2 regions of the Paraburkholderia bryophila genome follow, and region 2 is predicted to be linked to the other one. Evidence: predicted binding sites of a transcription regulator. Region 2 holds the regulator's gene; the other holds the start of a gene.
What was found. Region 2 encodes LexA, which represses DNA repair genes until DNA is damaged. Its sites were predicted from a motif close to ACTGTATNNNNATACAGT; they were not measured.
Positions count from the first base shown of each region.

Region 1 (3,414 bases), 610 kb from region 2:
ATAGTGCAATGGCATAAGCGTGCTTAACTGCGAGACCGACAAGTCGAGCAGGTGCGAAAGCAGGTCATAGTGATCCGGTGGTTCTGTATGGAAGGGCCATCGCTCAACGGATAAAAGGTACTCTGGGGATAACAGGCTGATACCGCCCAAGAGTTCATATCGACGGCGGTGTTTGGCACCTCGATGTCGGCTCATCTCATCCTGGGGCTGTAGCCGGTCCCAAGGGTATGGCTGTTCGCCATTTAAAGAGGTACGTGAGCTGGGTTTAAAACGTCGTGAGACAGTTTGGTCCCTATCTGCCGTGGGCGCTGGATATTTGAAGGGGGCTGCTCCTAGTACGAGAGGACCGGAGTGGACGAACCTCTGGTGTACCGGTTGTCACGCCAGTGGCATCGCCGGGTAGCTATGTTCGGAAGAGATAACCGCTGAAAGCATCTAAGCGGGAAACTCGCCTTAAGATGAGATATCCCCGGGGCTTCGAGCCCCTTGAAGGGTCGTTCAAGACCAGGACGTTGATAGGTCAGGTGTGGAAGCGCAGTAATGCGTTAAGCTAACTGATACTAATTGCCCGTAAGGCTTGATCCTATAACAGGTGTGTCTCTCACGACACACGGTTGAGATCAGTGTTGTGCAATACAGGCACAGCCCAAAGTAATACCGAGAGGCATCCTCTCAACTACTTCTTCCAGATTGGCTGTATTGCCCAAAGGGCAGTGCGGCAACAAGTCATGCCTGATGACCATAGCGAGTCGGTACCACCCCTTCCCATCCCGAACAGGACCGTGAAACGACTCCACGCCGATGATAGTGCGGATTGCCCGTGTGAAAGTAGGTAATCGTCAGGCTCCCAAGCAGCAACGCAGAAACCCCACCCCAAAAGGTGGGGTTTCTGCGTTTACGGCGACGGAAAATCACAACAAGGTACCCAACGTCCACCGCCGTCATCGCCCAACTATTCTTGCGCGTTGCGCAACACCGCTCTTACTCGGCTCGGCAACCCGTCACGTTGCCCCCAGAAGCTCCGAGCGGCGTCTCAATCCCCGCCGGTTCGTTACGCGTTCACATCGCTGGCTCACTCCAGGCCGGGGCAATTCCGACATTCGCGTCTGCGCGTCTCACGTGCACCTTCCCGATACGCTGCGTCACCCGCGCGCAGCGAGTTTGCCGGCCAGCTTCTCCCCTCCAGTCCGCTCAGGCCCGCTTTCGCGCTGGCGTCTGATACCTCATGCCTGCTGTAAAGCGGTCCAGCCGTTCGCTCGCATCGGTGATCGCCCACAGCGGGGCACGGTGCAACTGCTGGTCAACGCAAACAAAACTTCATCCTTAAAGCGCCTTCCTCCTTACGCACTTCGCGCCGCATCCGCAGCCTTAACATCCATCTCGGAATACTGTATAAATATACAGTTAAACGTATCACCCCCGTGCCTGCTTGATGCTGGGCAGGGCGGAGCGTTCCCTATTGAAAAAGAGCGTGTCTATGGCAGCAGCGATTCGGCTTGCGACTACAGCCTTGTCATCGCAATTGTCGCGTCAGATATGGCAGGGCAATGAGCTTGCCGCAGCGGACTCGCGTGTGATTTCCAGCGGCTATGCCGAGCTGGATCAATTGCTACCAGGACAAGGCTGGTCTGCAGGTGGTTTGACGGAGTTATTGATCGAACAGGGTGGCGTGGGGGAAGTGCGTCTGTTGTCCCACGCGCTTCATCAACTGACCAGGCAGGCCGGACGGCACGTGCTATTCGTGGCGCCGCCTTATCAGCCTTGTGCCGCGGCACTCGGGGCCTGGGGGATCGATGTCGAGCGAGTCTTATGGGTACGCGCGAGCGAAGACCAGGCGCTATGGGTCGCCACTCAGGCATTGAAGCAGGATGGCATCGGCGCGGTCCTGGTCTGGCTGCCGAATGCACGCGCCGATAAGGTTCGACGCTTGCAGGTGGCAGCTCAGGAATCGTCGTCGCTGGCATTTTTGATCCGGCCCGTCGAGATGGCCGCGCAGTCGTCGCCAGCACCGTTACGCATGATTTGCGCGCCGCTATTGCCGGCCAATGCACAGACGATCAACCGTCGGCAGTGGCTGCAGGAGATCGGTGTGTCGATCGACATCTTCAAGCGTCGCGGGCCGCCGCTAGCTGAGCCTCTGCGCCTCATTTTGCCTTTACAGAGCGCGTTGTTGCCGCAAAACCGAGTCGACGTCCATCAAGGACGAGAGATCAAACATGTTGTGGATCGCAGTCACATTGCCGCTCTTGTCACTGGAAGCGGTGAAGCCTCCCGCGCCGTTCCCGGATGGTTCGCCCGCCAAGCCGAATCAGTGTGAACCACGCGAACGCGACGAGACCCGCGCACCTCGAAGTGGCGAAGACGTCATCGAGGGGCGTTGCTATGCGCTGGCCGATCATGCGCACATCCTGCTGCAGGATTTCGACGCCTTGCGCGCTGGCGTGCAAGTGGGTCATTCGCGATCCTATGCATTGGCGTTGGCGCCGGGTCTGAAGTTGCTCGCCGCCGATATCCCCCGCGAAACGCAGGCATTCGAAGCGATAGCGCTCGCTTTGCTGACCTACACGCCGAAAGTTTCGCTTACCGACGCGCACACGCTGCTGCTGGAAGTGGGCTCCGGGTTGAGGCTGTTCGGCGGTTTGCGCACGTTGTTGTCGCGAGTGTCCGCAACGGTGGCGGAATTCGGCTACACGGCGCGTATCGCCTGCGCGCCGACCGCCTGGGGCGCGTGGCTGCTGGCGCAGGCGAGGGCCAGCAGGCAGGGGCATCGTTGGCATGTGATGAAGGAAACGTCGCTCGCGCGAGTCCTCGACGGTTTATCCGTAGCGCTGCTGCCAGTCACGCAGGCGCATCGCGATGCATTCGCGCATGTCGGCTGCAGTACGCTGGCCGATCTGCGTCAATTGCCGAGGTCGGGCGTCGTGCGGCGTTTCGGCAGCGGGATACTGGATCTGCTGGCGCAGGCGTATGGCACGCGGGCCGATCCGCGTGAATCGTTTCGTGCGCCGGCGTCGTTTCATGCGCAGCTGGAATTGCCGTCGCGGGTCGAGAACGCCGATGCATTACTGTTTGCCGCACGTCGACTGATTGTGCAACTGGCCGGCTGGCTGAGCGCGCATCATGCGGCGCTCAGCGCTTATACCTTGCTACTCGAGCATGAATTGGCGTCTCGTCATGCGCCGAAGACATCGAGTTTACGAGTCGCCTGGGCGATACCGTCGCGTGATGCCGAGCATTTGATCTGGTTGTTGCGGGAGAAATTGAATCAGACCGTTCTGGTGGCGCCGGTTATCGAGTTGAAACTGGTTGCGGATCAGATCGGGGACTATGCGGGGCAATCGGACACCTTGTTTCCGATGCCCGAATCAGATGGCGAGTCGATTGCGCGCCTGCTCGAACGCTTGAGTGCGCGGT
Region 1 covers NZ_JACCAS010000001.1:1,540,114-1,543,527, reverse strand. The annotation lists rRNA gene GGD40_RS06895 (23S ribosomal RNA) at 1-585, shown strand, start outside; rRNA gene rrf (5S ribosomal RNA) at 732-845, shown strand; gene imuA (translesion DNA synthesis-associated protein ImuA) at 1,478-2,317, shown strand; gene GGD40_RS06880 (Y-family DNA polymerase) at 2,217-3,414, shown strand, end outside.
Region 1: imuA (translesion DNA synthesis-associated protein ImuA) is a predicted target of LexA. The motif match lies at 1,388-1,405, and genes of this name have one in related genera.

Region 2 (3,414 bases):
TACGACGCGAGCACGCGCGGCGAACTCACCGCCCGCACGAACTGAGGCCAGTCCAGCGTAGCGGTCTTGAGAAACGTCGCCGCCAGCGGAATCAGCACCACGAGGCTCAGATAAGCCACGGTGATGCCAAGGGTCAAGCCAAAACCGGGCAACGCGCTCGGTTTTCGGAAGGTCAACGTCGTCATGCTGGTTACTCGTTCAGGTTGATGCCGGTGTTGCGAGGACCGAATTCCGGCCGCCGGGCCTTGGGCGGCCAAAAGCGCGCCCATGGGGCGCGCTCGGGGGTCATGCGTTGCCGTTGGCCGGCCACATCGTCGCGTTGCTGCGTCGGGGTTGACCGGCCAAGCCGGCCTTACTGCGGCGCGTAGATCGAATCGAACACGCCGCCGTCGGCAAAGTGCGTCTTCTGCGCGTTGGTCCAGCCGCCGAACGAATCGTCCACCGTGTACAGCTTCAGCTTTGGAAACTTGGCCGTCAGCTCCGCCGGCACCTTGTTCGAACGCGGACGATAGAAGTTGCGCGCGGCGATCTCCTGGCCTTCTTCGCTGTACAGGAAGTTCAGATACGCTTCGGCCACCTTGCGCGTGCCGTGCCGGTCGACGACCTTGTCCACCACGGCGACCGGCGGCTCGGCCAGAATGCTGACCGACGGCACGACGATTTCAAACTTCTCCGGGCCAAACTCCTTCAGCGACAGGAACGCTTCGTTTTCCCACGCGATCAGCACGTCGCCGATACCGCGTTGCACGAAGCTGGTGGTCGCGCCGCGCGCGCCCGAATCCAGCACGCCGGCATTCTTATAGAGCTTGCCGACGAATTCCTTGGCCTTCTGGTCGTTGCCGCCCGGCTGATGTTCGGCATACGCCCACGCCGCGAGGTAGTTCCAGCGCGCGCCGCCCGAGGTCTTCGGATTCGGCGTCACGATCGACACGCCCGGCTTGATCAGATCGTCCCAATCCTTGATGTGCTTCGGGTTGCCCTTGCGCACCAGAAACACGATCGTCGACGTGTACGGCGACGCGTTGTCCGGCAAGCGCTTTTGCCAACCCTTGTCGAGCAGGCCCTTGTTGGCCAGCGCGTCGATGTCGTAGGCCAGCGCCAGCGTCACCACGTCCGCCTGCAGACCGTCGAGCACCGAGCGCGCCTGCGCGCCGGAGCCGCCGTGCGACTGCTTGAAGGTGATCGTCTCGCCGGTCTTCGCCTTCCATTCCTTGCCGAACGCCTGATTGATGTCCTGATACAGCTCGCGGGTCGGATCGTAGGACACGTTCAGCAGCGTCGTGTCGGCGGCCTGCGCCTGCGCCATCACGCCGAGCGCCCCGGCCGCGCCCAATGCGAGCGCCGCGATGATTTTTCTGGTCTTGCCTGCCAGCCCCGTACCTTGGTCGTTCATGTCAACTTTCTCCGCGTTGTGGTCCGCTAAAACAGCGTCTGGTGTTGTTCTACGTCGCGGTCACGTGCACATGAGCGCCAACTCGGAGGCCAGTCTATCGAAGAGCTTTCATCATTAAAAATAATGTTTCTTCATTCTTTAATACTCAAAAGTGGTAATGACAGCTGGGTAAGGCGTTGCGGCACGAACGTGGGCGTTGGAACGCCCTTTTGCGGCGCTGTAGCGGCACCCGAAGCGACGAACTTAAAGTAAAGCTTGAATTGCGCCGAATACTGTATAAAAATACAGTCACCTGTTCATACATACAGTGGCCATGACCAAACTCACCGCACGACAGCAGCAGGTTTTCGATCTGATCCGCCGGGCTATCGAACGCACCGGTTTTCCGCCCACCCGCGCGGAGATTGCCGCGGAACTGGGCTTCAGCTCCGCGAACTCCGCAGAAGAGCATCTGCGCGCGCTCGCTCGCAAGGGTGTGATCGAACTCGCAGCCGGCGCATCGCGCGGCATTCGCCTGCTGAGCGGGCCGGATGACTCGCCTTACCAGTTCACGCTGCCGCACTCGAGCATCATGCAACTGTCCCTGCCGCTGATCGGCCGGGTGGCTGCGGGTAGCCCGATCCTCGCGCAGGAACATATCGCGCAGCACTATGCGTGCGACCCGGCGCTGTTCTCCAGCAAGCCCGACTACCTGCTGAAGGTGCGCGGGCTGTCCATGCGCGACGCGGGCATCTTCGACGGCGACCTGCTCGCCGTGCAGAAGAAGAGCGAGGCCAAAGACGGCCAGATCATCATCGCGCGGCTGGGCGACGACGTGACGGTCAAGCGCTTGAAGCGCCGGCCGAACGGCATCGAACTGATTGCCGAGAATCCCGATTACGAAAACATCTTCGTTGAAACCGGCAGTGCGGAATTCGCGCTGGAAGGAATCGCCGTCGGGCTGATTCGCCCGGGTGAGTTTTAAGCGGTTTGTCTTTGGTGGGGCGTTGGTTGGTTCGTTTGTTTGGACGACACCACCTCGACGCCGCCCCGACACAGCACTAACGCCGCATCAACGTCGTACTCACGCTGCATCATCTTTGCATCGCCTGGAGAGACTCATGGAACGCCTTGCCCGCTTGCTGCCTTTTCGCCAGTTCGGTCGTCTGCGTCATCTGCGCAAGCTGGTGCCCTGCTCGTTGATCGAGGCATCCACGGCGAGCACGCCCTCGCTATTCGATTCGCTCGACGAGGCGTCGAATTTACAGGCGGCGCTTCCGTCTTCCTTGCCGGCGTTTGCGCGCGTGTCGTTGAACTCGGGACTGAATACGGCGGAACCGGCCCGTCGCGCGCCGGTGCGTGTCTATCACGGGCCGTCGCGGCTCATCATGGTCGGCACGGTCGACGCTGTCTGCCGCATGATCGATCGCTGCATCGCCGAAGAAGCGAATGTGCACGGCGCAGTATTCGAAGGCTGAGCGGTTCGGTTCTGAGCGATTGGATTCTGTTCTGAAGCGGTTGTCCTGTCGCATTGCCGGAATCAGTCAGGGATCGTTTTGGCGTGGCCGCGGTCCACGTTAGATCACACCTGATAGAGAGTCTCACTCGATGGCTGTTTCGACCCGCACGAAGAGCAGCGCCACCCGGCCGCTGATCGTTACGTTAATTGTGATCGTGGTGATTGCCGCGCTAGGTTTCGCGTACGCATCGCCGTATCTCGCGCTGAACAACCTTAAACGCGCAGCGGATGCGCGCGACGCGCAAACCGTCAACCAATACGTCGATTTCCCCGCGTTGCGCGAGAGCCTGAAGCAGCAGGTGACCGGCTTGCTGACGCGCCGGCTCGACGCACACAGCAACGGCAATCCGCTCGCCGCCATTGGCGCGATGATCGGCGTGGCGCTGCTTGGTCCGCTCGTGGATGCCTATGCAACGCCAGATGGCGTCGCCGCGTTGCTGAACGGCATGCCGCCGCGCGGCAACCCTGGCGAGCGGCCACCGGTGCCACCCGCGGCGAATAATCCGTCAGCGGCTGAGACGCC
Region 2 covers NZ_JACCAS010000001.1:934,629-938,042, forward strand. The annotation lists gene cysT (sulfate ABC transporter permease subunit CysT) at 1-185, opposite strand, end outside; gene GGD40_RS04045 (sulfate ABC transporter substrate-binding protein) at 353-1,393, opposite strand; gene lexA (transcriptional repressor LexA) at 1,707-2,357, shown strand; gene GGD40_RS04055 (hypothetical protein) at 2,494-2,850, shown strand; gene GGD40_RS04060 (DUF2939 domain-containing protein) at 2,981-3,414, shown strand, end outside.